DNA from 3 places in the Arthrobacter sp. NPDC055138 genome. Region 1 is predicted to be linked to each of the others. Evidence: predicted binding sites of a transcription regulator. Region 1 holds the regulator's gene; each other region holds the start of a gene.
The links. The regulator HrcA, encoded in region 1, represses chaperone genes, less so after heat shock. The targets are predictions, from matches to a motif close to TTNGCACTCGNNNNNNNCGAGTGCNAA.
Positions count from the first base shown of each region.

Region 2: groES (co-chaperone GroES) is a predicted target of HrcA. The motif match lies at 4,276-4,302, and genes of this name have one in related genera.
Region 3: groL (chaperonin GroEL) is a predicted target of HrcA. The motif match lies at 2,548-2,574, and genes of this name have one in related genera.

Region 1 is NZ_JBSGTH010000002.1:202,174-212,094, forward strand. Features, by position in the region: gene lepA (translation elongation factor 4) at 1-239, shown strand, start outside; gene hemW (radical SAM family heme chaperone HemW) at 282-1,511, shown strand; gene ACWF5H_RS06085 (TetR/AcrR family transcriptional regulator) at 1,518-2,087, opposite strand; gene ACWF5H_RS06090 (DUF4188 domain-containing protein) at 2,155-2,667, shown strand; gene ACWF5H_RS06095 (DUF1622 domain-containing protein) at 2,866-3,243, shown strand; gene ACWF5H_RS06100 (DUF4870 domain-containing protein) at 3,291-3,713, opposite strand; gene ACWF5H_RS06105 (DUF3097 domain-containing protein) at 3,822-4,664, opposite strand; gene hrcA (heat-inducible transcriptional repressor HrcA) at 4,813-5,826, shown strand; gene dnaJ (molecular chaperone DnaJ) at 5,901-7,031, shown strand; gene ACWF5H_RS06120 (16S rRNA (uracil(1498)-N(3))-methyltransferase) at 7,034-7,888, shown strand; gene ACWF5H_RS06125 (GerMN domain-containing protein) at 7,941-8,849, opposite strand; gene ACWF5H_RS06130 (PhoH family protein) at 9,243-9,921, shown strand, end outside.
Region 2 is NZ_JBSGTH010000007.1:175,021-184,941, forward strand. Features, by position in the region: gene ACWF5H_RS17190 (VOC family protein) at 1-207, shown strand, start outside; gene ACWF5H_RS17195 (iron ABC transporter ATP-binding protein) at 300-1,058, opposite strand; gene ACWF5H_RS17200 (iron chelate uptake ABC transporter family permease subunit) at 1,055-2,062, opposite strand; gene ACWF5H_RS17205 (ABC transporter permease) at 2,055-3,086, opposite strand; gene ACWF5H_RS17210 (siderophore ABC transporter substrate-binding protein) at 3,140-4,087, opposite strand; gene groES (co-chaperone GroES) at 4,437-4,733, shown strand; gene groL (chaperonin GroEL) at 4,868-6,472, shown strand; gene guaB (IMP dehydrogenase) at 6,705-8,210, shown strand; gene ACWF5H_RS17230 (hypothetical protein) at 8,347-8,736, shown strand; gene ACWF5H_RS17235 (hypothetical protein) at 8,741-9,592, opposite strand.
Region 3 is NZ_JBSGTH010000003.1:40,775-50,695, reverse strand. Features, by position in the region: gene ACWF5H_RS08405 (DUF4031 domain-containing protein) at 1-669, shown strand, start outside; gene groL (chaperonin GroEL) at 756-2,384, opposite strand; gene ACWF5H_RS08395 (TM2 domain-containing protein) at 2,780-3,364, shown strand; gene ACWF5H_RS08390 (cold-shock protein) at 3,570-3,776, opposite strand; gene ACWF5H_RS08385 (LytR C-terminal domain-containing protein) at 3,929-4,567, opposite strand; gene ACWF5H_RS08380 (DUF3263 domain-containing protein) at 4,628-4,936, opposite strand; gene ACWF5H_RS08375 (uracil-DNA glycosylase) at 5,098-5,853, shown strand; gene ACWF5H_RS08370 (siderophore-interacting protein) at 6,474-7,361, shown strand; gene ACWF5H_RS08365 (threonine/serine ThrE exporter family protein) at 7,510-9,144, opposite strand; gene ACWF5H_RS08360 (sialidase family protein) at 9,284-9,921, opposite strand, start outside.

The DNA.
Region 1 (9,921 bases):
AGGTGCCCATCCAGGCAGCCATCGGCTCCCGCATCATCGCCCGTGAAAACATCCGCGCCATCCGCAAGGATGTGCTTGCCAAGTGCTACGGCGGCGATATCTCCCGTAAGCGCAAACTGCTGGAGAAGCAGAAGGAAGGCAAAAAGCGGATGAAGATGGTCGGCCGCGTGGAGGTCCCGCAGGAGGCCTTCATCGCCGCGCTGTCGTCGGATGATTCCAAGGACAAGGCAAAGAAGTAGTTCTTACAGTGCTGAAAACAACGACGGCGGAGGCTCGCCTCAGTGCCTAGCGTCCTGCCCGTAGGGGACCCGGCACCGGCCGACGGTCTGCTGCCCGCACAGGCGGCAGACGGGGCTGCAAGCCGGGCCTTCTGCCTCTATGTGCACATTCCGTTCTGCCGGGTGCGCTGCGGCTACTGCGATTTCAACACCTACACGGCCAAGGAACTCGGTTCCGGGGCGTCGCAGGATGAGTACTCGGGCACCCTGAACACCGAACTGGATCTGGCGGCGCGCGTGCTGCGCGATTCCGACTTGCCCGACCGGCCGCTGGCCACTGTCTTCTTCGGCGGCGGTACGCCAACCCTGCTGCCGGCGACTGACCTGGCCGCCATGCTGAACCAGGCCGAAAGCTTGTGGGGGCTGGAGCCGGGCGCCGAGGTCACCACGGAAGCCAACCCGGACTCCGTCACGCCGGAATCGCTGAAGATCCTCGCCGACGCAGGTTTCACCCGGGTCTCCTTCGGCATGCAGTCGGCCGTGCCGCACGTGCTGAAGGTGCTGGACCGCACGCATGATCCGGAACGGGTGCCGCAGGCAGTGCAGTGGGCGCGAGAAGCCGGGCTCAAGGTCAGCTTGGACCTGATCTACGGCACACCGGGGGAGTCCATTGCGGATTGGGAGGCCAGCCTGGACTCCGCGATCGCCTGCACACCGGACCATATCTCCGCCTACGCGCTGATCGTCGAGGACGGGACCAAACTCGCAGCGCAGATCCGCCGCGGCGAGGTGCCCGGCATCGACGACGACGACCATGCCGCCAAGTATGAGATCGCCGACGCGCGGTTGGCAGCAGCGGGGTTCGGCTGGTACGAGGTCAGCAATTGGGCCCGCACACCGGACGACCGCTGCCGGCACAACCTGGCCTACTGGCGCGGCGATGACTGGTGGGGCGCCGGCCCCGGCGCCCACTCGCACATGGGTGGCGTGCGCTGGTGGAATGTGAAGCATCCGGCGGCCTATGCCCAGCGTCTGGCCACCGGAGTCTCGCCGGCGGCCGGGCGTGAAACGCTCGACGCCGGTACCCGGCAGTTGGAGCACGTGATGCTGCAGACCCGCATTATCGACGGGCTGCGCACCCAGGATCTGGGGCCGAACGGCAGGAAAGCCGTGGCAGGACTGATCGCCGATTCCCTCGTCGACCCGGCCGCGGCCTTCGCCGGAACCATTCGGCTGACGCTCAAAGGCCGGCTGCTGGCCGACGCCGTGGTCCGGCGGCTGCTCGAAGACTAAGTTTTCCTAGCGCCCCAGCGAGCGGCCGATCCGGACGAGGGCCGCATCATAGGCCGCAGCCCAGCTCCAGCCTGCCGCCGGTGCGCCGGCCAGTTCCAGTGACACCAGCCCATGGACTTGGCCCCAGACGACGCCGACCATCGAGGCGATCTCGTCATCCGATGCCGCGGGCAGCGCGGCGGCAACTGCGGCAAACAGCGGCGCGATCGACGGCTCGGCCGCTCCCGGTGTCGGCTGGCACGGTACCTGGCCGGCCAGCGACCCGCCGAACATGAGGCCGTAGAGGACCGGATGCTCCAGCGCCCACGTTCGGTAAGCCCGGCCCAGCGCTTCGAGGCCGGCGGACGCAGCCTGCTGCTGGGAGGCAGCAAAGGAGGCGAAACCGTCGTCGAGCACTGCGGTCAGCAGTGCCGCCTTGCCCCCGAAGAGCGAATACACCGCCGTTGTCGACGTTCCTGCCGCGGCGGCGATGCTTCGCAGCGACACGGCTGCGGCGCCGTCGCGGGCGATTTTGGCGGCCGCGGTGTCGAGCAGCGTGCGGCGCAGGGTCTCATCGTGGAGGAGGGGTCTTGCCATGCCATCAGTATTGCATAACACTGTTACGTAACACTGTTTTATAACGGCGTTACGAATGGAGAAACTGATGTCGCAACGAGTGCACGCAGGACGCTTCACCGCCGATCCCGGCAGCGGGCCGGTGACGGTTTTCCTGATCGGCATGCGCGCCAACCGATGGTGGAAGTTCGCGAAGGTGGCGCGGGTAGGGGTGGCCATGCCCAGAATGCTGGCGCACCTGGCCCAGACGCCCGAGGCCGGGTTGCTGGGGTACCAGCAGTGGTTCGGACGCACCACCATCATGGTCAGCTATTGGAAGAGCCCGGAACATCTACAGCGGTTCGCGGCCGACCGGTCGTCGCCGCACCTTGAGCCCTGGCGCCGGTTCATGCGCGAATCCGCCGGCAGCGGCGACGTCGGAGTGTGGCACGAGACCTATGAGACGGTGCCGGGTGGCAGGGAAAGTGTGTATAGCGACATGCCGGTCTTCGGGCTGGCGGCGGCCATCGGCCACGTGCCGGTGGCCGCCGGGCTGAACACCGCCCGCCAGCGCCTGCAGGCAGACGCGGTCGGGCGGGCGCGGTCCAGCGGTACATCCTGACCCGGGCGGCCGGGCTTTGTCCATTGCGCCCCTCGTGCCCTGGGCGGACAATGAGCCCCAGCGGTGAAGCAAAGCTGCCGAGGCGGTGCGCTGCGTAAGGAACCACCGGCAGCCCCCGTGACCTTGCGCGGGATTTCCGACGAACTGCCGCTGGAATAGGGCCGGTGCCGTGACGGACCGTGAAGGTCAGGGGATGCCATGGAGTTCGGGGAAGTCATAGAGGCAGTCGGCCGCCTCATGGACGCCGCGGGGGTGGCCGCCATCGTGGCCGGCGCCATAATGGCTGCGCTGATCGCCATTCCGCGGCTGGCGCGGAAACAGGCCGGAGTCTATGAGCAATTCCGTCGGTTTCTGGGGCGGTCGATCCTGCTCGGCTTGGAACTGTTGGTAGCCGCCGACATCATCCGCACCGTCGCCATCAGCCCGACGCTCGAAAGCGTGGCGGTGCTGGCCGCGATCGTGCTGATCCGAACGTTCCTCAGTTGGTCGCTGGAGCTGGAAATCACTGGTAAGTGGCCGTGGCAGGGCAGGGCTGCCCAGACGCCAGGCATGCCTGCCGTATCGAAGGAGGAATGAAGACGGGATGACCGGGAGCTGGACCGGCAGCCCGCGCGGCCTCAGGCTTAGCGGAACAGACGCAGGTTGTAGGCGTAGCGATACGGGAGGCCCCGGTTGCATTTGATGCCGGCGATCACGGAATAGACCGTGAGGAAAACCCAAATGGCCGCAGCGACGACGGCAAAGATGCCGCTGACCGCCGGGATGACGATCAGCAGGTTGGCCACAATGGCCACCACGGTCGGCGGGACCGTGAAGTTCAGCGCCTCTTTGGACTCCTGGGCGGTGAACGGTCCCCGGTCCTTGAAAATCAGGTAGATCACCAACGAGGGGAAGCAGCCCAGGATCCCGCCGAAATGCGCCATGGTTGCCCACTGCCGGTCCTCGGAAGGGGTCAACGGCAAGGCGGAAGCCGACGCGCTCTGGTACTGCGGGCGCGGCGCGGACTTGCGTTCCGGCTGCTGGTTGCGAGCAGAGTTCTCGGACACTGGACCTACCTTCGGAAAATCTGCTGATGGCTCACTGCTGTTCCTAGCCTAGCGGTTCCACCCTGCGGCCCGGTGCAGACCGGGGCCGCAGCGGGCGCTGAAACTGGCTCAGACGGTGAGGAAATCGATGACTTCCTCCACCCGGCCCAGCAGGCTGGGCTCCAGGTCCGCATAGCTGTTCACGCTGCCCAGCAGCCGCTTCCAGCCGTCCGCCACGTCGATCTGGGTCCGGTGCGGCCAGCCCAGGCCGGCGAGGATGCCGGTCTTCCAGTCGGTGCCGCGCGGGACCACCGGCCACTTCGCCCGCCCGATCACCGACGGCTTGATGGCCTGCCAGACGTCAACGTAGGGGTGGCCCACAATCAGCACGTTGCCGGCGGCCGCCGGGACGGCCATGGCGGCCTCGGCGATCCGCCACTCCTTGGAATTCGGCACCAAGTGGTCCACCAGGATGCCCAACCTGCGCTGGGGACCGGGGGAAAATTCGGCCACGGCCGCGGCCAGGTCGTCCACGCCGTGCAGGGGTTCGACGACGATGCCCTCCACCCGCAGGTCGTCGCCCCAGACCTTTTCCACCAGTTCGGCATCGTGCTTGCCTTCTACCCAGATCCGGCTGGCGCGCGCCACCCTGGCGCGCTGGCCTTCCACCTTCACCGAGCCGGAGGCCGTCCGCTGGCGGACCGGAGCCTTGGAAACAGACGCGGGCTGCACCACGTTCACCGGTTCGCCTTCAAACAGGAAGCCAAAGCCCAGCGGGAAGGAGCGCACCTTGCCCCGGCGGTCCTCCAGCGAGACCAAGTGCACGCCGCCGGATTTCTCCACCCGGACTACGGCGCCCACCCAACCGCTCTGTGCGTCCTCCAGCACCTGTCCGGGATCGGCGGCGACTTCGCGCAGTGTCCGGGCCTTGGGCGCGGTGAGATCCTGGGGGCCCCAGCCGTAGCTGCTCATATGCTTCAAGTCCTTACACAGGTAGTACGTCTACGGCACCGCCGCGAAGACAATGCTAACAACGGGGGCAACGTATTAGACTTAGCACTTGGACGTGTTGAGTGCTAACAACTCGTCATCAGGTTGAGCCGAAGACAGGAGGAGTGCAGTGAGCGAGGTCCGGAGGCTGGAAGTGCTCCGCGCCATTGTCGAGGACTATGTGCATTCACGCGAGCCGGTGGGCTCCAAAGCACTGGTCGACCGGCACAGCCTGGGCGTGTCGTCGGCCACGATCCGCAACGACATGGCGGCGCTGGAGGAAGACGGGCTGATCGTTGCCCCGCACACCAGTGCCGGCCGGATTCCCACGGACAAGGGCTACCGGCTGTTTGTGGACCGGATCTCTGACGTCAAGCCGCTCTCTGCCCCCGAGCGCCGGGCCATCCAGAAACTGCTGGACGGCGCCGACGACCTGGACGACGTGATGGAACGGACGGTGCGGCTGCTGTCCCAGCTCACCAACCAGGTTGCGGTGATCCAATACCCGCAGTTGGGTGCTGCCAAGGTGCGGCACATCGAGTTCGTCTTGCTGGCTCCCCGTCGCGTGCTGGTGGTGCTGATCGCCGACAACGGCAAGGTGGACCAGCATGTTGCCGTGCTGCCGATGGACGTGGCGGAAGACGCGCTGGCCACTCTGCGCACGGCCTTCCTCGCCGCTTTGTCCGGGAAACCGCTGGCCGGAGTGCCGCACCGGCTGAAGGCTTCGCCGGTGCCGGCAGAGCCCGCACATGCGGGGATCGTCGACGAACTGTCCGCGTCGCTTGCCCAGCTGGCCGCGGCCTCCAGCGAGGAGAGGATCCTGATGGCCGGAACGGCCAACCTGGCCCGCTCCACGGTGGACTTCCCCTTGAGCATCGGCCCCATCCTCGAGGCACTCGAAGAACAGGTGGTCCTGCTGCAGTTGCTCTCCGAAATGCACCAGGATGCCCACGGCATGTCGGTGAGCATCGGCCGGGAGAATCCGTACGGCTCATTGGCGGAAACCTCGGTGGTCGCCACCGGTTATGGTCCCGGCGCCACGGCCAAGGTCGGCATTCTCGGCCCCACCCGGATGGACTATCCCACCACGATGGCGGCAGTGCGCGCCGTCGCACGCTATTTGTCACGGATCCTCGCCGGCTAGCCCCACTGCCGCGCAAGGTCCGCACCGGCCGTCGTCGCCGGTGAACCAATCTCCAGGAAGTGAAGTATTACAAGGTGAGCAACCACTACGACGCCCTCGGCGTCAGCCAGGACGCCTCGACCGAGGAAATCAAGAAGGCCTACCGCAAGCTGGCCCGCAAGCTGCACCCGGATGTCAACCCGGGCCCGGAGGCAGCCGAGCAGTTCAAACAGGTCAGCCACGCCTATGAGGTGCTCTCCGACCCGCAGAAACGGCGCGTCTACGACACCACGGGCAACGAAAACGGCAACGACACCGGGTTCGGCGGCGGTTTCTCCGGTTCCGGCTTCGCCTTCCAGGACATCTTCGAGAGCTTCTTCGGCGGTGCCGGAGCTGGCGGCGGTCCGGCGTCGCGCACCCGCCGCGGCCAGGACGCCCTGATCAACGTGCGGATCGACCTCAAGGACGCGGTCTTTGGGGTGAACAAGAAGATCGAGGTGGACACCGCCGTGGTCTGCCCCACCTGCGATGGCAGCTGCTGCCGCCCCGGCACCAGCCCGCGCACCTGCGACATCTGCGGCGGCTCCGGCCAAGTCCAGCGCGCCGTACGTTCCATCTTGGGCCAGGTCATGACCACTGCCGCCTGCGGCAGCTGCCAGGGCTTCGGCACGATCATTCCCGACCCCTGCAACGAGTGCAACGGCGAGGGACGCATCCGCAGCCGCCGTTCGCTGACCATCAAGCTCCCGGCTGGCGTGGGAACCGGAACGCGCATCCAGCTGGCCGGACAGGGCGAGGCAGGCCCGGCGGGCGGCCCGCAGGGCGACCTCTACGTGGAGATCCGCGTCAACCCGGACAAGAACTTCATCCGCGAGGGAGACGACCTGCACGTCAGCCTGGCGGTGCCGATGACCGCTGCCGCGCTGGGCACGGACGTCACGTTGGACACCTTCGACGGCGAACGCGAATTGAGCATCAAGCCCGGCACGCAGGCGGGGGAGACCCTCACACTGCGCGGCCTGGGCGTGACGCATCTGCGCGGCTACGGTCGCGGGGACCTACAGGTGCATGTGCATGTTGAGACACCGAGCAAACTGGACTCGGAGCAGGAAGACCTGCTTCGCCGGCTGGCGCAGGCCCGCGGCGAGGAATACACCGAGGGCAAGCTGGCGTCCTCCGGCACCGGTGTCTTCGCCCGGCTGCGCGACCGGCTCGGTAACCTCTAGGCGTGACCAGCCACCTGTTCTTCACTGCCCCGGGCGAGCTCGACGCGGTGGCCCCAGGCGATAGCTTCACGCTGACCGGGGACGAGGCGCGGCATGCCGTCACGGTCAAGCGGATTGAGCCCGGCGAACTCGTCGACCTGGCCGACGGCCGGGGCCGCCGGCTGATCGGCGAGACCGTGTCCGGCGGGTCCGGCGAACTGACGGTCCGCGCGCTGCAGATTCTGCAGGAGCCGGAACCGGACCCGGAGCTGGTGCTGGTGCAGGCACTGGCCAAGGGCAACCGCGACGAACTGGCGATCGAGGCGGCCACCGAGCTTGGCGTCGACGCCGTGGTCCCGTGGCAGGCCGAACGTAGCATCGTGCGATGGAAAGCCGACAAGGCGGCCAAGGGCACGGCAAAGTGGCAGATGGCGGTCCGGGCGGCCGCCAAGCAGTCGCGGCGGGCGCGCGTACCGGAGGTTGGACCGCTGGTGGAACGCGCTGGGCTCTGTGCCCTGATCCGCTCCAGCCGGTTGTCGCTGCTGCTGCACGAAGACGCTGAGGGCAGCGTGGCAGACGCCGTGCAGCGCGCCGGCTTGGGCGCCAACCGCGCGGAGGCGCGGGGAAACAACGACGGCGGTCCCTCGCCCGACGGCGGCGCCTCCCACACGGGCGGTGCTTCCCGCGGCGGCGATGGCAGTGCCGCCCGGGTGCTGATGATCGTTGGTCCCGAAGGCGGAATGAGCCAAGCGGAAATGGACGCCATGCTGGATGCCGGAGCGGTGGCGGTGCGGCTGGGGCCCCACGTCCTGCGTTCCTCAACGGCAGGACCGGCCGCCCTGACCTTGCTCAGCGAGCTGTTGGGCCGCTGGCGCTAGGCCAACACGTTGGCCGGGCACGGTCTAGGTGATCGACGGCCTACGCGGCGGACTACTTGACCGTGAAGACCTTGCTGTCCGGATTCTGCCGTTCTTCGGTCCGCCCGCTCACGTCCTCATGGAAGACGTAGAGCTTGTAGGTGCCCGGGTCCAGCTTCTGGTTGAACCTGAACTCGCCGATTTCTTCGGCCGGTGCGTCAACGGAGACCGTCCCGGACTTGACCAGCTTGCCGTCGGCGGCGTCTTCAGAAGCGTCCACCATCCGGTAGATCTGCCAGCGCAGCTGCGATTCGAAGGCGACGCCGCGGCCGAACACCTCCACCCGCCCCTCGGACGAGGCACCCTGGGCCGGATCGATGATCCAGACCGGGGCCGCCAGGCTGCTGTCCCGGGCCATCGGTTCGCCCAGCGGCACATGGCCGAAGGCTTCGTAGCCGTGGTGGCCATCCACCAGGATCACCACTTCGAGCGGGTTGTCGGAGCTGCTGAGCCCTGCGTTCGCGGCGGCCGCGGTGGCCGTATAGACCAACTGCTGCACGGCGCGTTCGGCGATGCCCGCATCCACGCGGCGGTCGAAGGCATCGGATGAGATGTCCAGGGTGATGACCGAGCCGTTGGTAATGGAAGCGCCCACCTTGCTGGCCGGGCTGAGCGGATTGAAGTAGTCCGGATCCAGAGGCTGCAGCCGGGTCAAGGCGGACACCGCCGTCGTAATCGGGTCTCCGAGGTTCTCCGCCTGGCGGTATTCGCGGTACAGGAAGACATTGTCTGCGTTGGTGCCCAGCCAATAGAGGGGGGAGAGCTCGGAAGAGCGCAGGGTCTCCACCGGTGCGCTGGACACCAGCGGACTGCTGGCCACGGTTGGGGCAGTGGGGACGGGCATGGAGGTCTGCCCGCCGGTGGCACTGCCTTGCGGTGTGCAGCCGAGCAACACCAGCGAGGATGCGGTAACCAGCGCCAACCACGCGCCGAAGCGGCGTGTCGGGACCGAGCCCGAAGGCTGCCGGAGCTGGTTGCTGGTAATGCCGGGGTCCCTTCTGACGGTCCGGAAATGACGGGGTAAAAGCGGGGCAGGAACCGGTGGCTGACGGCTTTCCCGCCCCACTAGCTTGGCATATGGGAGGGGGGCTGATGGGTGCTTTAACCAGCCCTCAACCGGACTGATGCACGATTGATGCAGTATCGATATCTTGCCGTTTTCGCCCCCGTAGAGGACTGCTCGGTGCCCCGTGCCGTAGCATGGACCTTGTACCGTCAGGGCCGGGATACTTCCGGCTCACCGTCAGCAGCAGCGCTGGCAGCACCGCAAGCAACGCCCACCGAAGGAGCGATGAAAGGCCACATCGGCCGGACTATGTCCCAATCACGCCTGGATGTCGATCCGCTGGGATCAAGCAGCCGTTCCGTCCATTTCGATTCGCCGGAACACATGGTCAGGGCGCTCGGTGCCCACGACGAGGTGCTGCAGGTTATTGAGGCCGAGTTCAGCGATGTGAACCTGCATGTCCGCGGTAACGAGCTGTCCATTTCCGGTCCCGCCGACGCGGTCCAACTCACGCTGAACTTGGTCGAGGAGATCCGCGCGCTGGCCGCCAAGGACACCCGGATCACGCCGCAGGTGGTCGCCCAGCTGCTGCGCATGCTTGGTGAACAGACCGCGCAGCGGCCGGCCGAAGTGCTGACGCTGAACATCCTCTCCTCGCGCGGCCGCAATATCAGGCCCAAGACGCTCAACCAGAAGAACTACGTTGAGGCCATCGACAACCACACGGTGGTTTTCGGTATTGGCCCGGCCGGCACGGGCAAGACCTACCTGGCGATGGCCAAGGCGGTCCAGGCCCTGCAGCACAAAGAAGTCAACCGAATCATCCTGACCCGTCCCGCCGTGGAGGCAGGGGAGCGGCTGGGCTTCCTCCCGGGCACGCTCAGCGACAAGATCGATCCGTATCTGCGCCCGCTCTACGACGCCCTGCACGACATGATGGACCCGGAGTCGATTCCGCGCCTGATGGCCGCCGGCACCATCGAGGTGG
Region 2 (9,921 bases), on a different contig from region 1:
GAACCGGCCACGTTCACCGTCCTGAATTTCGCCGTCGACGACGTCGAAGCCGCGGTGGATCAACTCAACGGCAGTGGCGTGCAGACCAAGATCTACAACGATCCCGAGCTGCCCACCGATGAGAAGGGCATCATGCGCGGCAACGGTCCGGACATCGCGTGGTTCAAGGACCCCGCCGGCAACATACTCTCGGTCCTCAAGGAATGACGGCGCGGCGCAAGCTCGTGCCCGCCGGTTAGCACGCTGCCCGCGAACGCCCTGCCGGAGGCCGCACGCCCGTGGTCTTGGCCTTGCGCCGCTCAGGCGAAGTAGACGCCGATCCGGTTGCCTTCGATTTCCTCTATCCGGATGTCGATTTCGTAGACATCGCGCAACACCTCTGCCTGCATGATCTGCGCCGGCGGCCCCTGATGGACCAGCCGGCCGGAGCGCATGGCGATAATGCTGTCGGAGTAGCAGGAGGCGAAGTTGATGTCGTGGATGACCAGCACAACGGTCTTGCCCAGCTCGTCGGTGAGCCGGCGCAGCAGCCGCATCATCTCCACCGCGTGCTTCATGTCCAGGTTGTTCAGCGGCTCGTCCAGCAGCAGGTAGTCGGTGTCCTGCGCCAGGACCATGGCGATGAAAGCGCGCTGGCGCTGGCCGCCGGAGAGTTCGTCCACGAACTTGTCCGCCATGGAGGTCAGGTCCAGGTACTCCAGGGCCTGTTCGATGTGGGCTTTGTCGCTGACGGTCGGCCGGCCGTTGTTGTGCGGGAAACGGCCGAAACCCACCAGGTCCCGGACGGTCAGGCGGACCGTCAGCTGGTTGTCCTGGCGCAGGATGGCCATCTTGCGGGCCAGTTCCTTGCCCGCGCTCTTGCTGACGTCCAGGCCGTCGATGGTGACGGACCCAGCATCCATCGGTAACAGCCGGGAGACCATGGACAGCAGCGTGGACTTGCCGGCGCCGTTGGGCCCGATGATCGACGTGATGCCGCCGTCCTTGATGTAGCAGCTGACATCGTCCACCACCGTCTGCGTGCCGTAGGTCTTGGAGACGCCCGAGACGTGGATCATTTGACGGAGCCTTTCAACAGCAGGGCAATAAACAGGAGGCCGCCCGCAAATTCAATGACAATGCTCAGCGCGGTGTCGAAGCTGAAGACCTGCTCGAGCACCAGTTGGCCGCCGACCAGCGCAATGGCGCCCAAGAGCACGGCGATGGGCAGCACATAAGTGTGGCGGAAATGCGAGCACAGCAGGTAGGCCAGGCTGGCCACCAACAGGCCGAAGAAGGTGATGGGACCCACCAGTGCGGTGGAGACGGCCACCAAAACGGCGCAGACCATCAACACCTTGGTGACGGCGCGCCGGTGGTTCACGCCCAGGTTCAGTGCGGTATCCCGTCCCAGTGCCAGCACGTCCAGCTCGCGGCGCATCCTCCAGACGGGGATGCTGGCGGCAGCAACGGCCACTGCCGAGACGGCAAGCAACAGACCGTCCACGTTGTTGAAGCTGGCAAAGAACAGGTCCTGCAGGATGATGAATTCGCTCGGGTCGATCAGCCGCTGCAGCAGCGAGGAGATGCCGCGGAACATCGTGCCGAAAACTATGCCCACCAGCAGCATCAGGTGCAGGCTCTTGCCGCCGCCGGTGAACAGCCAGCGGTACAGCAGGAAGGAGAACGCCACCATCATCAGCACTTCGATCGCGAAGCGGGCCGGTGCGCCCATGCTCAGCAGCGCCTGGCCGCCGATGGCAAACGTCAGCCCGGTCTGGATCAGCATGTACAGGGCGTCGAAACCCATGATCGACGGCGTCAGGATGCGGTTGGCGGTCACCGTCTGGAACAACACGGTGGACACACCCACGGCGTACGCCACCAACAGCATCGACCCGATCTTGATGGCCCGCCGGGGAAGGATGTAGCCGAGGTTGCCGCGCAGGTCGACGGTCATGAAAACGGCGACCAGGACGGCGGTGAGCAGGCCCAGCAGGATGATCCACGTCCGCGGCCGGACGGTCTTGACCGTGCGGCGCTTGTGCTGCGTCAGTGCGGCGGGCAGAACCGTGTCAGCCATTCTTGCGGGTCCTCAGCAGCAGGTACAGGAAAATGGCGCTGCCTACGGCGGAGACAATCACGCCCACGGGAATCTCGTAGGGGAACCGAATGGTGCGGCCGATGATGTCGCACAGCAGCACGAAGCCGGCGCCGAACACCGTTACCCACGGGACCGCGCGGCGGACGCTGTCGCCAAACACCAGGGACACCAGGTTAGGCACCACTAGGCCCAGGAACGGAATGGCGCCGATGTTGACCACCACCACGGCGCTGATCAGCGAGACGATGACCAGTCCCAGCGTCATCACCCGCCCGTAGTGCAGGCCCAGGTTGGTGGAGAATTCCTGGCCCATGCCCGCCATGGTGAACCGGTCCGCGCACAAATATCCGACCACGGCCAGCACCGCAACAATCCAGAGCAGTTCGTAGCGGCCGCGCAGCACGCCGGAAAAGTCGCCGATCATCCAGCTGTTCAGCGTCTGCAGCAGGTCGTACCGGTAGGCAAAAAAGGTGGTCACGGCCGCGATCACGCCGCCCAGCATGATGCCCACCAGCGGCACGATCAGCGTGTTGCGCAGCGGGATCCGGCGCAATACCAGCAGGAACAGCCCGGTTCCGGCCGCCGCGAACACGGTGGCCACGGACATCTTGGCCAGCAGGGATGCGCCGGGGATCGCCACGGTGACCACCAGGATGCCCAGCGAAGCGGACTCCACGGTTCCCACGGTGGACGGCTCCACAAATTTGTTCCGGGCCATCAGCTGCATGATCAGCCCGGCAATGCCCAGTGCCGCACCGGCCAGTATCACGGACAGGGTCCGCGGCAGCCGGCTTATCCAGAAGATGTCCCAGGCGGTCTGGTCGCCGGACAGCAGTGCCGGCAGGGAGACATCGCTGACCCCCACGAACATGCTGACACAGGCCAAAATAACGACGGCGGTGCCCGCCCAGGCGAGCTGCGCACCGGATCCCCGGGGACGCGAACGCCGGGCCGCGGCTGCAACCGGTGCCGGAGCTGGTGTGGAAATCGTGGAGGAGGCCATAAGTCGGACCACCGCGCAGGCCGCCGGCAGAGAGCCGGCAGCCTTACGGGGTGCTACTTCGTAACGGCTGCCTGGACGGCGCTAATCATCGCATCCGTGTTATTCAGGCCGTAGCCCACCAGGTACCAGGAAGCGGAATCCAGATAGGTAATGCTGTCGTTCTTTGCCGCCTTGGTGCCGTTGACCAGTTCGTTATCCAGAACAGCGGTGGCTGCCTCACCGGATTCGCCGACGGCCGAGTCGCGATCGATCACGAACAGGTGGTCCGGGTTGGTTTCCGCGATGAATTCGTGCGAGATCGCCTCACCGTGCGGTCCCTCGGACTTCACCTCGGCAGCGGGCTGCACGCCCAGCACGTCATGGACGATGCCGAAGCGGGATCCGGCGCCGTAGGCGGTCATTTCGCCGCCGCTGGTCATCAGCACCAGGCCGGTGCCGGCGTCGGCAGCCGCGGCCTTGGTGTCCGCAATCTTGGTGTCGAGGGCGGCAAGCTTCTCGTCGACTTCGGTTTCCTTGCCGAAGATCTCGCCCAGAGTCGTTGAGACTTCCTTGAAGCTCTCGACCGGCGCCGCGGTATCGACGCTCAGGTCGATGGTCGGGGCGATCTTGCTCAGCTCGTCGTACGCCTCGGCAGTCCGGCCGGAGATGATGATCAGATCCGGAGCGCCCTCGCTGATCGCCTCGAAGTCGGGTTCCTTCATGGAGCCGATCTTGGTGTAGCCGTCTTCGCCATACTGCGCCAGGGACTCGGGGAACACGGCCTGCGGAACGCCGTCGACCTCGACGCCCAGGGCGGTGAGGCTGTCCAGCACGCCCAGGTCGAAGGTGTAGACGGTCTCCGGGTTCACCGGCACATCCGTGGTTCCCGAGGCGTGCTCAACGCTGATCGTCTCTGCATCGGAGCCTGCTGCGGCATTGGTCTGCTGACCGCAAGCGCTCATAGCGAGCATGGAAACGGCTGCGGTCACGACCAGCAGGCCGGACTTCAGGGGCTTTTTCACTGACACTCCATCGTTCGTCAATGCCGGGCCCCGAGAGAGGAGTCCTACATTAGGCAACATAAACGTTTGCTATTTGCGCGCACAGTGAAAACTATCGGGTTAGGTAAGCCTTACGCAACTTGGCCCGCGGTCCGAAAAGCCACGCCGCGTCACAAGAGGACGTGCAGGTCGCTAGGATCCACCTGCTGCTGGCACTCGCCTTGACCGAGTGCTAATCAGTCTCATAGAGTCGCAGTTAGCACTCTCCCCGTGTGGGTGCTAATACAAGGAACCGCCTGCCGGCACCGCGACGACGGCAGACATCTCCTTGGCCAAACCTATTCGTAGCTCATGAAAAGGAGAGAGCCGAGTGTCGGTCTCGATTAAGCCTCTTGAGGATCGTATTGTTGTCCAGCCGCTCGAAGCAGAGCAGACCACGGCCTCCGGCCTGGTTATCCCGGACACCGCCAAGGAAAAGCCGCAGGAAGGCAAAGTTGTCGCGATCGGCCCCGGCCGCGTCGATGACAATGGCAACCGGGTTCCCGTTGACGTAGCCGAGGGTGACGTTGTCATCTACTCGAAGTACGGCGGAACCGAGGTCAAGGTCGGCGGCGAAGAGTACCTGGTGCTCTCTGCCCGCGACGTGCTGGCCATCGTCACCAAGTAAGGCCCATCAGCTGAGTCCGGCGGCTCGGGCGCGCGCAGTCGACGCCCGCAGCCGGAACCACGGACAACCGAAATGCCCCGGCTGCCGCTGTATTGCAGCGCAACCGGGGCATTTCGCGTGAAAGGAACAAATTCATGGCAAAGCAGTTGGAGTTCAACGACGCGGCCCGCAAGGCGCTGGAAGCCGGCGTCGACAAGCTCGCCAATACCGTCAAGGTCACCCTCGGCCCCCGCGGCCGGAACGTGGTCCTGGACAAGAAGTGGGGCGCCCCCACGATCACCAATGACGGCGTGACCATCGCCCGCGAGGTGGAGCTGGACGATCCGTACGAGAACCTTGGCGCGCAGTTGGCCAAGGAAGTCGCCACCAAGACGAACGACGTGGCCGGCGACGGCACCACCACCGCCACTGTGCTGGCCCAGGCCCTGGTCAAGGAGGGCCTGCGCAACGTGGCCGCCGGCGCCGCACCGGGAGCGCTCAAGCACGGCATTGAGGTAGCGGTCGAGGCCGTTTCCGCACGCCTGCTGGAGAACGCCCGCGAGGTCGAGGACAAGGTGGCCGAGGTGGCCACCATCTCCGCCCAGAGCCCCGAGGTCGGCCAGCTGTTGGCCGAAGCCTTCGACAAGGTGGGCAAGGACGGCGTCATCACCATCGAAGAAGCCTCCAGCATGGACACCGAACTGGTGCTCACTGAAGGAATGCAGTTCGACAAGGGCCTGCTGTCTCAGTACTTCGTCACCGATCAGGAGCGCCAGGAGGCCGTCCTCGAGGATGCGCTGATCCTGATCTCCCAAGGCAAGATCTCCACGGTGCAGGAATTCCTGCCCCTGTTGGAGAAGGTGCTGCAGGCGAACAAGCCGCTGTTCATCATCGCCGAAGACATCGACGGCGAAGCCCTGTCCACCCTGGTGGTCAATAAGATCCGCGGCACGCTCAACGTGGCCGCCGTGAAGGCACCTGGCTTCGGCGACCGCCGCAAGGCCATGCTGCAGGACATCGCGGTGCTCACCGGCGCCCAGGTGGTGTCCGCGGACCTCGGTCTGAAGCTGGACCAGGTTGGCCTCGAGGTGCTGGGTACCGCCCGCCGGATCACCGTCACTAAGGACAACACCACCATTGTGGACGGAGCCGGTTCGGAGGCCGATGTGGCGGACCGCGTGGCCCAGTTGCAGGCAGAGGTGCTGCGCACCGATTCCGATTGGGACCGCGAGAAGCTGCAGGAACGCCTGGCCAAGCTGGCCGGTGGCATCGGCGTGATCAAGGTCGGCGCTGCCACCGAGGTCGAGATGAAGGAGAAGAAGCACCGGATCGAGGACGCAGTGTCCTCCACCCGCGCTGCTCTGGAAGAAGGCATCGTTGCCGGCGGCGGTTCCGCACTGGTCCACGCTGCCCAGGCTCTGGATACCGACCCGAATGTACTGGCCCTTGAGGGCGATGCAGCCACCGCCGTCGGACTCGTCCGCCGCGCGCTGGCCCAGCCGCTGCGCTGGATCGCCGAGAACGCCGGCCACGAGGGCATGGTCGTCGTCTCTAAGGTGGGCGAACTGACCGTCAACAACGGTTTCAACGCCGCCACCGGCGAGTACGAGGACCTGTTCGCCGCCGGCGTCATCGACCCCGTCAAGGTGACCCGTTCGGCGCTGCGCAACGCGGCGTCGATCGCAGCCCTGGTGCTGACCACCGAAACCCTGGTCGTCGAGAAGCCGGCCGACGAGGACGAGCACAACCACCAGCACTAACAGCCTGAAGGGTTGCCGCACCGCGCGGGGACCCACGGGCAGTCAAGCACAGAGGGGACCAGGCCGTGCCTGGTCCCCTCTGTGCTGCCCGCGAGGGCCGTTAGTTCCACCACATCGCGAGCGGGCAGAAATATCGGCTGCGCCGGAAACGTTTAGGATGTAATCAACCTCAGGAACCGGTCTTCGGGCTGTGTCCGGAGGCCGCCACCGGTATCGTTCGAAAGGCCCTGCAGTGTCCGAAGAATTCAATCCGTTCGCTTTCGAGGGTCTCACCTACGACGACGTTCTCCTGTTGCCCGGCCCCACGGATGTCATTCCGTCCGAGGCCGACACCAGTTCGCGCCTGACCCGTCGAATCACCGTGCAGACCCCGCTGCTCTCCGCCGCCATGGACACGGTGACCGAATCCCGGATGGCCATCGCCATGGCCCGCCAGGGCGGTCTGGGTGTGATCCACCGTAATCTCTCCATCGCGGACCAGGCCGAGCACGTGGACCGGGTCAAGCGCAGCGAATCCGGCATGATCACCAACCCGGTGACCATCGCCCCGGACGCCACGCTCGCCGAGCTGGACGAGCTCTGCTTCAACTACCGCGTCTCCGGCCTGCCGGTGGTGGACTCCGAGGGCAAGCTGCTGGGCATCTGCACCAACCGCGACACCCGCTTTGTGCCCCGCGCCGACTACCCGACCACGAAGGTGCACGAGGTAATGACCTCGATGCCGCTGATCACCGGCAAAGTCGGTATCAGCCGCCCCGACGTGATCGAGCTGCTGGGCAAGAACCGGATCGAGAAGCTGCCGCTGGTGGACGATGCCGGCATCCTGCAGGGCCTCATCACGGTCAAGGACTTTGACAAGGCGGAGCAGTACCCGCTGGCCACCAAGGACGACGACGGCCGGCTGCGCGTCGGCGCCGCCGTCGGTTTCTTCGGCGACGGCTACGAGCGTGCCATGACCATGATCGATGCCGGCGTGGACGTGTTGGTGGTGGACACCGCCAACGGCCACAGCCAGGGCGTGCTGGACATGATCGCCCGGCTCAAGAAGGATCCGGCCGCGGCCCACGTGGATGTCATCGGCGGCCAGGCAGCCACCCGCGAGGGTGCGCAGGCGCTGGTCGATGCCGGCGCCGACGCCATCAAGGTGGGCGTAGGCCCCGGATCCATCTGCACCACCCGCGTGGTGGCCGGCGTGGGCGTCCCGCAGATCACGGCGATCTACGAGTCCGCCAAGGCAGCCATCCCGGCCGGCATCCCGGTGATTGCCGACGGCGGCCTGCAGCACTCCGGCGACATCGGCAAGGCCCTCGTCGCCGGCGCCGACACCGTGATGCTCGGCTCGTTGCTGGCCGGTGCCGCCGAGTCCCCGGGCGATCTGGTGTTCGTCAACGGCAAGCAGTTCAAGGCGTACCGCGGCATGGGCTCGTTGGGCGCCATGCAGACCCGCGGCAAGAACACGTCCTTCTCCAAGGACCGCTATTTCCAGGCCGATGTGCCCGACGACGAGAAGCTGATCCCCGAAGGCATCGAAGGCCAGGTGCCGTACCGCGGTCCGCTGTCCGCCGTGGCGCACCAGTTGGTGGGCGGCTTGCGCCAGACCATGTTCTACACCGGGGCCCGCACCGTCGCCGAACTCAAGGCCAAGGGCAAGTTCGTCCGGATCACCGCTGCGGGCCTGAAGGAATCCCACCCGCACGACATCATGATGACCGTGGAGGCACCGAACTACAAGCGGTAGTCCCACAGCCCATGAGAGAGGCGCCGTTCCCTGCAACTGGGGGAGCGGCGCCTCGCGCATTAATGTGCGGCATGCGACGTTGTGGCCGTCTTGCGAAGCTCTGGCCACGGCGGCAACGGAGCTATAGGTTCGGGGCATGACAGCTCCCGCGCCCGTGCCTCGCGTGCTGGTGATCGGGCTGAACCCGTACAAGGTGCCGGGGCCGTGGGACCCGCGGCCGGTGGCGGATGCCATCGAGGCCGGCATGGCAGCATTCGCCCGCCACGGCGTCGGCGCCCAGGCCTGCCTCTTCGGGCTGGACGGCAGCGATGACCCGGAAGCGATGGTCACGGCCGCCCTTCGCGCCCATCCCTGGGAGTGCGTCGTTGTCGGCGGGGGTGTGCGCAGAGCAGAGGACCGTCCCCAGCTGTTCGAGCGGATCATCAACCTCGTGCGCCGGCACTCTCCGGACGCGGCCATCGCGTTCAACGCCAGTCCCGAAGACACCTATGCGGCGGCTGCCCGCTGGATCGACGCCCCCGGGTAAGCGCTCAGCCGGGGGCCAACGGCGCCCGGGACGGGCCGGCGGGCTGCGACCAGCCGCGGGTATGGACGGGGCAGCGCATGGGTGCGTGGGCACGGGCGTGATCGCGGCCACCGACCGCCACACGGGTGAGCCAACGGAGCCGACGTCGGAAGATCAGAAGCGCGATGATCACGATGGCGGCAGTGTCAGGCCAGCGCGGCGCCGGCCAGTTATCCGGCGCGGGCGGATAGGCGCCGCTGGACAATCCGGCGGCTCGCTCGAAGTGGTTGCGTGAGGACGGGAACAGCGCTCCGTCGATGATGTATGCCGCCGGAAATGCGAACGGGCCGGCGAGCAAGCTGCCTACGGCCCACTGGTCGACGTGCCGCGACTCGTGGCTGGCGAGTTTCACCTCCTCGGTCCGGGTCTGGGAGATGTTCGGGCCGTAGCGGACATACTGGCCCTCGTCGGCTATGCCGTAGCCGTTGACGCTCAGGGCACCCGCTGGGTCTACCGGCGGCATCCACGCAAGGAACACATCGCCGAGCATTGTTCCGCCACCACTGGTCCGCGGCGGGTGCCAGAACGTGACCCACAGGGACGGTCCTGAGCACGATTCCATCTCAAGGCTGCGCCCGGTCAGGACCCCTACGCCGCTGATCGGAGCGACCAGGAAATTGCGGGTGATGTTCCACGAGGCCGGCGGTGAAATCTTCAGATACGGCTCGGGTTTGATCCGCCCGTCGGCAGTTATATGGCTGTGGCAAACGATGTGCGGGGAGAGCGCCTCAAGTGCGCGGGCTCCAGCTCCCGCGACGAGGAGGACCGCGACCACAACGACGGCGATCCCGCGCACGCGCTGATGGAAAGCGCACACGGAACACGATGCGGCTCTCCGCAACCGGCGCGAACGCAGGGAGGGCATGGACCAAATGAGCCCAGCGATGCCAAAGCACAGGGTGGACCCCAGCCCACTCGCGAACGGTCGCATGGGCTCAACGGACCGCCGGAATCTTCCACCCATGCCTGCCCACTTCCCGCTGAAGCTACCTGCGGCCGGCCAGCGGCAACCTGAGGGGAACGGGCCTACGGTGCGCTTGCCTGCCGTGCGGCAGGTCGAGCGTATCGCCTGCGCCGGGACGACGCCAGCGGTCGGCCCAGGGGAGCGCGCAGCCGCCGGCCGCGGCCGGCGCAGTTCCTGTCACC
Region 3 (9,921 bases), on a different contig from region 1:
CAGCGCCCGGAAAAACTTCGCCGCGTACTGCTGCGGCGGTGGAACGAGTTACTGCCCGGGCAGGAGGATCTGGGCCGCGACCTGCTGGAGCGCTGGACGGAGCCGCACCGCCACTATCACGGCCCCGGCCATCTGCTGGCGGTCTTGGAAGCGCTGAGTCAACTCGCGCCGCCCGTTGGCGCCGGGCCCCGGCAGCGCACCGTGTGGCTGGCAGCCTGGTTCCACGATGCGGTCTACAACGGCCAGGCCGGCCAGGACGAACGGGAGTCCGCCGAACTGGCCGCAGCCAGCCTGCCGGCCGCGGGCATCAGTGCTGGCGAGACGGCCGAGGTGGCCCGGCTGGTCCTGCTCACGGCGGACCACTCCCCCGACCCGCGAGACGAATCCGGGGCGCTGTTGTGCGATGCCGATCTGGCCGTACTCGGCGGAACGCCTGCGGAGTACCGCAGCTATGTCCGGGCCGTCCGCCAGGACTATGCCCACGTGGCCGACGCCGACTTCACCGCCGGACGCACCGCCGTCGTCCGCCGACTGCTGGACCTGGACCCGCTGTACCGGACACCTGCGGCGCGGGAAAAGTGGCTGGAGAGTGCCCGGCGCAACCTCACCGCCGAGCTGGACGCCTGGCAGCTTGAGGGCCCGGACTGGCTGCGCGGGAACCGGGGTTAAAGCCGCAAGGCGCGGCTCCCGTGCTGGGAACCGCGCCTCGCGTAAACAGTGGCCTGTTGACCAGGCCGAGGTAGTGGCTGGGAAGCTTAGAAGCCGCCCATGCCGCCCATCTCGTCGCCGCCCGGCATGGCCGGTGCGGCCTTCTCCGGCTTGTCGGCGACAACGGCTTCGGTGGTCAGGAACAGACCGGCGATGGAGGCCGCGTTCTGCAGGGCAGAGCGGGTCACCTTGACCGGGTCGTTGACACCGGCAGCCAGCAGGTCCTCGTACACGCCGGTGGCAGCGTTCAGGCCGTGGCCGTCACCCAGCCCACGGACCTTGTCCGCCACAACGCCCGGCTCCAGGCCGGCGTTGAGGGCGATCTGCTTCAGCGGAGCGTCGATGGCAACCTTGACGATATTGGCGCCGGTTGCTTCGTCGCCCTCGAGGCTGAGGTTGGCGAATGCCTTGGCGCCGGCCTGGATCAGGGCCACGCCGCCACCGGCGACGATGCCTTCCTCAACGGCAGCCTTCGCGTTGCGGACGGCGTCCTCAATGCGGTGCTTGCGTTCCTTGAGCTCAACCTCGGTTGCGGCACCGGCCTTGATGACTGCCACGCCGCCGGCCAGCTTGGCCAGGCGCTCCTGCAGCTTCTCGCGGTCGTAGTCGGAATCGGAGTTGTCGATCTCGGCACGGATCTGGTTGACGCGGCCGGCGATGGCGTCGGCTTCGCCGGCACCTTCGACGATGGTGGTCTCGTCCTTGGTGACAACCACCTTGCGGGCCTGGCCCAGCAGGTCCAGGGTGGCGTTCTCCAGCTTCAGGCCGACCTCTTCGGCGATGACCTGGCCGCCGGTCAGGATGGCGATGTCGGCCAACATGGCCTTGCGACGGTCGCCGAAGCCCGGAGCCTTCACGGCCACGGACTTGAAGGTGCCGCGCATCTTGTTCACGATCAGGGTGGCCAGGGCCTCAGCCTCGACGTCCTCGGCGATGATCAGCAGCGGCTTGCCGGACTGCATGACCTTCTCCAGGATGCCAACCAGGTCCTTCACGTTGGAGATCTTGGAGTTGACGATCAGGATGTAGGCATCCTCGAGGACCGTTTCCTGGCGCTCGGCGTCGGTGACGAAGTAAGCCGACAGGTAGCCCTTGTCGAAGCGCATGCCTTCGGTGAGCTCCAGCTCCAGGCCGAAGGTGTTGGACTCCTCGACGGTGACGACGCCTTCCTTGCCGACCTTGTCCAGTGCCTCGGCGATCAGCTCACCGATCTGCGGATCTCCGGCGGAGATGGACGCGGTGGCGGCGATCTGTTCCTTGGTCTCGATTTCCTTGGCGGAAGCGATCAGCTCGGCGGTGACGGCGTCAACAGCCTTCTCGATGCCGCGCTTCAGGCTCAGCGGGTCGGCGCCGGCAGCAACGTTGCGCAGGCCTTCCTTGACCAGGGCCTGGGCCAGAACGGTCGCGGTGGTGGTACCGTCACCGGCGACGTCGTCAGTCTTCTTGGCAACTTCCTTGACCAGCTCTGCGCCGATCTTCTCGTACGGGTCGTCCAGCTCGATCTCCTTGGCGATGGAAACACCATCGTTGGTGATCGTGGGAGCGCCCCACTTCTTCTCGAGTACGACGTTGCGGCCACGCGGGCCGAGGGTTACCTTTACGGCGTCGGCGAGGATGTTTAGTCCACGCTCGAGGCCGCGGCGGGCCTCCTCGTCAAATGCAATGATCTTTGCCATAGCGGCTTACGTCCCTTCTGGACAATAGACACTGGACGCAGCTTTTGACGGCTGCTGGCCACCTGCGGTGCCCGCGACGGACGGCTTACGACGACGGCGATTTCGGTACGCCGCGCCGCTCACCTCACATCAGGTGGCGGGTTTCACCCCCCACGGAGACTTCTTAGCAGTCGGCCCGCGAGAGTGCTAAGTCAATAATTAGCACTCGACGGTGTCGAGTGCAACCTGTTGGGCGGCCCGATCGGTCCACTTCGCGGAGGGCGAATCACCCTGACCGACCCCGGGCAAACAATCAGGGTGGACCCCCATGGATGCGGCCGGGGCCTCGCGCGTAGATTGGCTGGTAAGAGAAACCATCTGTGAGCAGCCCGGCAACGGGCAAGGTCGGAGAAACCATGACTGAATCAGGCGACGAGAAGAACGCCAACAACCCCACCGAACCGTTGGGAACGGGAGCCAGCCCGACGAGGCCGATCGGCCAGCCGCCGTACAGCGGCCCCGCCGGACAGCCCAATGGCCAGCCGCCGTACGGTGCCTCGGAACAACGCGCCCCGGGTCAACAGCAAGGCACTCCCGGCCAGCCACACTTTGGCGCTTCCGGACAGCCATACGCGCAGCAGCCGGACCAGTCGGGCCAGCCGGGTCAATACGGCCAGCCCGGCCCGCAGTACGGCCAGCCGGGTCAATACGGCCAACCTGGTCAGCCCTACGGCCAGCAGCAGTATTACGGAGCTCCGCAGGGATACTACTACCCGGAGCAGAAGTCGCGGCTGATCGGCGGCCTGCTGGGCATCCTGCTGGGCGGCCTGGGCATCCACCGGTTCTACCTCGGCTACGTCGGCATTGGCGTGCTGCAGATCGTGGTCACTTTCCTGACCTTCGGCGTCGGCGCCGTGTGGGGCTTCATCGAAGGCATCATGATCCTAGTCGGGGCGGAACCGTTCAAGCGCGACGCCCGCGGCGTGCCGCTGAAAGAGTAGCCCGTCCGCGAACGTAACAATGCCACGGCGCAGCGCGACCACTACGTGGCGCGGTTGGGCCCACCGCGGCGCGCAGCTGCGGGGTGGGCCGGGCCGGCACAGCACGTCCCGTTCACTGAGCAGCACGACCATCCGCCGCTCAGCCAGCCGGCGAAAAAGGCGGTGGAGGCACCCAGCCTCCACCGCCGTCGTCGTTAATGTCCTGCTAAGGAGCGACCCGGACCTCTTCGGCCTGCGGGCCCTTCTGGCCCTGGCCGATCTGGAACTCCACGCGCTGCCCTTCATCCAAGGAACGGTACCCATCCATTTGGATCGCGGACCAGTGGACAAATACGTCGGAATTTTCTTCGTCCACGGTGATGAAGCCGTAGCCCTTTTCCGCATTGAACCATTTGACGGTTCCCAGCGCCATAGTGTTCTCCATACTCAGTAGTTCCGCCTCTGCCGCAGACGGTTCAGCGGCAGGGTGGTTTCACCCTATCTACGCACGGAGTAGAAAGTGACCTAAGGCACACTTAATGTTATTGAGGCGTAACCGAAATCCTCAAAACCAGGTGCGGCCGCCTAGCGGTAGTCGGGGCCGAGCGCCACGGTGACGTATTGCGAGACGTCACCGTTTTCCTGCAGGTCGGTAATGCCGAGCAATTCCCCGAGGGCCTGGGCGTTGGCCTCCTGGCCCGGGTTGTAGAAGATCACCGATCCGGCCAGCGGTGCGCCGCCCCAGTTGTCCACCACTGCGATCGTCCAGCCGTCGTTCTGCACGGTCTGCGAGACCGTGCCGGCCAGCCCTGACACGCCCGCACCGTTGAGGATCATCACCGGATCCTGCTTGTTGACCGCCGCGGCCTCTTCGGTGGGCTCGTCGGTTGCTTCTTCGGTGGGCTCCGGCGTGGCCTCGTCACTCGGCTCCGTGGTGTCTTCCGCCTTGGCGCTTTCGCTTTCCTCCGCCGTTGCCGATGGCGATGCCGAGGCTGTTGCGGCAGGGGTGCTGGTTGCGCCGGCGACCGGCGTGGAAGGCCCTCCGGTCCCCAGCAGCGGCAGCACGAAGAAGGACAAGGCTCCGACCGCCAGCGCCAAGACGGCGGCCAGGATGATCAGACCCAGGCCGTTGGACTTCGGCGTCGCCATGCGGGCGCGATGCACACCGTGGCGGTCTGAAGTTTCAGGGACCTGGTCGAACTCATCCCGGGGGTACTTGGTCATCGCGGTGCTGCATCCTTGGTGGTGGAGTGTCGGGAACCGGCCTCCCGGGCGGTCCCGGAATCAGGCGTCGGTGCCCAGCCGGCGAGCAGTGCGCGCGCGCTGGCGGGACGTACGTAGTCTACGCAATCTCTTCACCAGCATCGGATCGTGCGCCAGCGCATCCTCGGTGTCGATCAGCGCATTGAGGATCTGGTAGTAGTGCGTGGCAGACATGTCGAACAGTTCGCGGATGGCCTGTTCCTTGGCCCCGGCGTACTTCCACCACTGCCGCTCCAGCGCCAGCATCCGCTGGTCGCGCTCGCTCAGCGGGCTGGCGTCGTCAACCTCGGCCTCGAGTGAAAACGCACTGGCCTCGGCCGAACCTGCCACAACACACCTGCTCTTCCTAGTACTTGCCGGCGGCAATCAATACCTCCTCCATGATAAGGGCGAATCACAGGCCTGTCATTCGACCGCCTGCGACTGTCGCTGACTCCCCCTTTGGGCGGCCTGATTGCTGGCCGGCGGCCGATATCCGCAAAGATAGAACGGTGAACTACGACGACGGTGCCCTCTTTCCGCTGCCCGCCCACCCGCCTGCCGCGGACTTTGGTGCCCCGTATCCGTTCGCCGCACCGCAGGAACTTGCCGGCGTGATCCACCCCGAGTGGGCCGAGGTGCTGGCGCCGGCCGAACCGATGCTCTGGGACCTTGCCTCCTACCTGGATGGAGAGCGGGCCGCCGGCAAAACCCTGCTGCCGGCGCCGGGGAACGTGTTGCGGGCGTTCCAGCGGCCGCTGTCCAAGGTCAAGGTGCTGATCGTCGGCCAGGACCCCTACCCCACACCGGGGCATTCCATCGGGTTGTCGTTCGCTGTGGAACGGCACGTCCGGCCGCTGCCGCGAAGCCTGGCCAACATCTACAAGGAACTGCAGATGGATCTGGGTTTCCGGCCGCCTCAGCACGGGGACCTGAGCGCCTGGAGCGACCAAGGCGTGCTGCTGCTCAACCGCTGCCTGACCGTTGAAGCAGGCAAGGCCGGCTCGCACCGGAACAAGGGCTGGGAGCAAATCACCGAACTGGCGGTTCGGGCACTGGCCCAGCGCGGCGGCCCGCTGGTGGCACTGCTCTGGGGCCGGGAAGCCCAGCAACTGGCACCCGTGCTGGAACACGTGCCGCGGATCGAGACCGCGCACCCCAGCCCTTTGTCCGCATCCCGCGGGTTCTTCGGCTCGAGGCCCTTCAGCCGGGTCAACGAACTGCTGGCCGCCCAGCACGCCGACCCCGTAGCGTGGGCGCTGCGCTGAGCCCGAGGGGCCCAGCTGGTTGCCCGAGCGGCCCAGCTGGTTGGACTCGGAATCCGGGGCGGCGTGGCAGCCCTGCCCTGCACTCCCCCGGCGGACCAACTGATACTCGCTCCCACGTTTCGGCGAGGGCATTTGCATCGTCGCAGGTCAGGGGCTTGGAGCGGGCCCAAAACATGTGGGACGTGGAAGTTAGCCGAGTGGTCGCCAGCGGACCACCACGCGAACGTCCGCCCTCCCTGGAGCCGCAGCACGCACCGCGCGAATGCCGCCCCTCCTTCTCTGGAGCGCCGCCCGTCCCGGCCGGATCTTGAAGGTGTCCATGTTCTGCGGCGCCGTTCGGCGTTGCCGCAGGTCAGGAGCCTGCGTCGCGCCAAAACCTGGACAGTTCCTGCTGAACATGGACAGCGCATGCCGCGCCGAAGCCAGGCCGCGGAAGGACAGCAGAGGCCACGCCCTGGTAGACAGCAAAAGCCCCGCCGCCAGCGGACGGTAGAAGCCCAGCCCCATGACGAGCGGCGGTTCCGCCGCCAAGATGACCTTTACTCATAAATTGGGAATCACTCGGACGTGGGTTAGGTTTCCCTAAGTAGCAGTTTCCCTTTGTCAGGAGTAGTACCCCTATGCAGACGCAACCGGCAGCAGCCCCCGCCCGCCCCGGACGGAGCGGCCGGCCCCCGCGCGTGCAGACCAACCTCCAGGTGACGCGCACTGAGTGGCTTTCGAAGCACATGGTCCGCGTGTATGCCAGCGGGGACGCCTTCGAATCGTTTGCCGAGAGGTATGCAGCGAAGGAGGCGACGGACCCCTACATCAAGATTTTCTTCCTGGATCCGTCCCTGGACGTCGAGCTCCCGGTCAACGTGGCCGAGCTCAAGGAAACGCTGCCGGCCGACAAGCTGCCCGTCACCCGCACCTACACGGTGCGGCGAGTGGACCGCGAGACGCGCGAACTAGTGGTCGACTTTGTGGTCCACGGCGACGAAGGCCTGGCCGGACCGTGGGCTGCGCGGGCCAAGCCGGGCGACTGGATGATGTTCAACGGCCCCGGCGGCGCCTACCGTCCCGACCCCGACGCCGACTGGTACCTGCTTGCCGGCGACGATTCGGCGCTTCCCGCCATTGCGGCCGCCGTCGAAGCCTTGACTCCGGACGCCCGTGGCCATGCCTTCCTGGAAGTGGACTCCGAGGACGACGTGCAGGAACTGGACGCCCCGGCCGGCTTGCGGATCCACTGGCTGTTCCGCCGCGGACAGACACCCGGGACCGCAACCATGCTGCGTGACGCTATCTCCGCCCTGGAATGGCCCGAGGGCAGGGTGGATGCCTTCGTCCACGGCGAGCGCGGCGAGGTGAAGTCGCTGCGCGACGTCTTGTTCAAGGACCACGGACTGTCCCGCGAGCAGGTCTCGATCTCCGGCTACTGGGCCTATGGCCGGGCCGAAGACGCTTTCCAGGCGGAGAAGCGCACCCCGGTGGGACAGATCTTCCCGGAGAACGAACCAGCCTGATCCGGCGCGCGTCGGGCCAGCGGGCCCGGCTTGGTCCGGCGGCTCCGACCTGCCTGCGTCCGGCACGGCGGCATAAGCATCCGCCGGTTTCGAGAGCGCCCAGACCGGCGTCCTTCCGGCGGCTCCAGCCCGCGCTTCCCCCAGCGCCCTACCGGCGCCGGGCCCGCCGGCTTTCGTTCGATCCCAGTCCCTTGGTGAACGGGCGGGCCAAGTTGTCGCCCAGCACCGCGCCGCCGGCGATCGCCAGGATCACGGTCAACGCACCGAACAGCCCCAGAATGCCGTTGAACGGCGCCTCCGAGTTGACGGTCAGTTCGAAGATGGACCGGAACACAGACAGTCCGGGCAGCAGGAAGAGCACCGCAGGGACGGCCACCACCAACTGCGGCGAGCCCATCCGCAGGCCGACAATGCGGCCCAGGAAACCGATCACCACGGCACCGACGGCCGGCGCGATCCGGTCCCCGATTCCTGCCCACAAGACGAAGTCGTAGATCAGCAGACCCATCAGGCCCACGGCGGCGGTGGGCAGCAGCATGTTCAGTTTGGTCTGCTCGGTCATGCAGATGGCCATCGTCGCCACCATAAGCAGGAGCGCCCGCACCACATAGGGGTAGTTCCCCTCGCCTTGCACGAAGACTTCGGGGAGGCTGATGCCAGTCATGGTGCCTCCCACCAGCCCCACCGCGACGCCCGCGGCTATGGCCGCAAAGGTGAAGAAGGCGGAGAGGTACCGCCCGGAAGCGGTGACCGGGAAGCCGTTGATGGCGTCCTGTGTGGCTGAGACCAAGCGTCCGGTGGGCAGCAGGAACAGGATCCCGCCCGCGATCACCAGCGCCGGGCTCAACGGCACGTGCAGTGCCCAGAACACCAATGCAATCACGGTGGCCAGGCAGGCGCCGATGCCGGTGATGAAGAAGTCTGGCATCCGCCACTTGCTCAGCTTCTTCCCCACCAACCCCATCAACAGGGTGGAGATACTGCCCACGAGGGCTGCGAAAATGCTGCCACCCAGGAACGCAACGATCGCTCCGGCAAAAACGCCGCCGGCGCCGATGGCCATCCAACGAGGGAAGGGCTTCGGGCGGGAGGTGATTTCCTGCAGCCGCTCCTTGGCTTCGCTGCGGCCCACTCCGCCGTTGACAATGTCGGTGACCAGTTCGTGCACCAGGGACAGTCCGGCGTAGTTGTTGGTCCAGGAACGCACCACGCGCATCACGGTGATCGGCACAGTGTCCGGTTTCGCGTAGTTGATCAGCACCGACTGGTTCGTGATGTCCACGTCGATGTCGCTGAGGCCGAACGCCGCCGTGACGGCAATGATGCTGGTCTCCACCTCCAGCGCGCCGGCTCCATAGCGGAACATGGTTTCCGCCACGTCCAGGGCAAAGTCCAACGTGATCCGCGCGGAGGCATCGATTCCGGCTGCCTGGATCATCGGGTTCGCGTACGGGCTGCCGGCCAGCCGCTCCACAATGCTCATCGGTGCGGTGGGAGGCGCCTCGCCCTGCACCAGCTTGCGCAGCATCCGGCGGGCCGCCGCGTTGGAGCGTGATGCAGCCGCCGAAGCACGCAGCGGCGTGGTTCCGGTCGGAACGGGCTTGACCTGCTTGGCCACCGGCCGGTCCGTCGGGCGCGGCACGGGAGGATGGGTGGGCTGCGGTCCGGCGGCGGAGCCGGTGCGTGCCGGGGCCGTGGAACGGCCGGAACCGGTGTCGGGAACAGGAACGTTTTTCGGCTTGATGATCGGCAGCATTCCCGCCTGCGGAGTCATGGGCGACATGGATTCCTGGTCTGGGTCCTTGTCTTGCACTCCCACTCCGTTCTGCGTCTTCGCCACCGTAACGGCGGCGTTGTTGATCCCGGTTAAATCCTTGCACACTGCTACCGGGAGAACACTCCCGAGGAGGCAGAGAGCCGCGTCACCCCTCGCCGATTTCTCCGCTCACGACGTCGAGGCTGAACTCCCGCGTTCGGCCCACCACCGCGGCACTTCCGGAAGCGGTGTCTACCGGGGCTGCAGTGCAGGTAAAGACCACGGTGAAACGGCCGGCAGCGACGTCGGCGGCGCTCACCGTGTGGACGGGATGGAAGTAGTGTGCCTCCCCACCCGGCCCGAGTTGCTGCGGCGGAAAATCCCCGAGGTTGTCGAACGCGCCGGAAAGTTGCACGCTCAGGTACTCCGGCCCCAAAACCCGCGCCCGTCCGGCGAATAAGAGCATGTCCCCGGCCCGATAGCCCGGCTCCGGCCGCCCTTCGTCCGCACCGACGATCGCCTGCAGCACCATGTCGAAGCGCAACGGATAGTCCCTTGCCACCGGAAGCGGGCCTGTCTCTGGCCGCGACCCACCGGTGCCTTCGTCGGCCTTCCGCGTCACCGCCCCGCGGGGCCAGGCCGCCCGCAGCATCCCCGGATCAGCAGTGGCGAAGGCCAGTTCGCGGCCGCCCTGGCGCTCGTACAGCACGCCAATCCGGCCGTCGGCCAGCCGCACCACGGCCGGACCGCTGGCTCCACTGCCCCAGATAGTGAGTTTGTGCGGCCAGGACTCCCCGTCGTCGC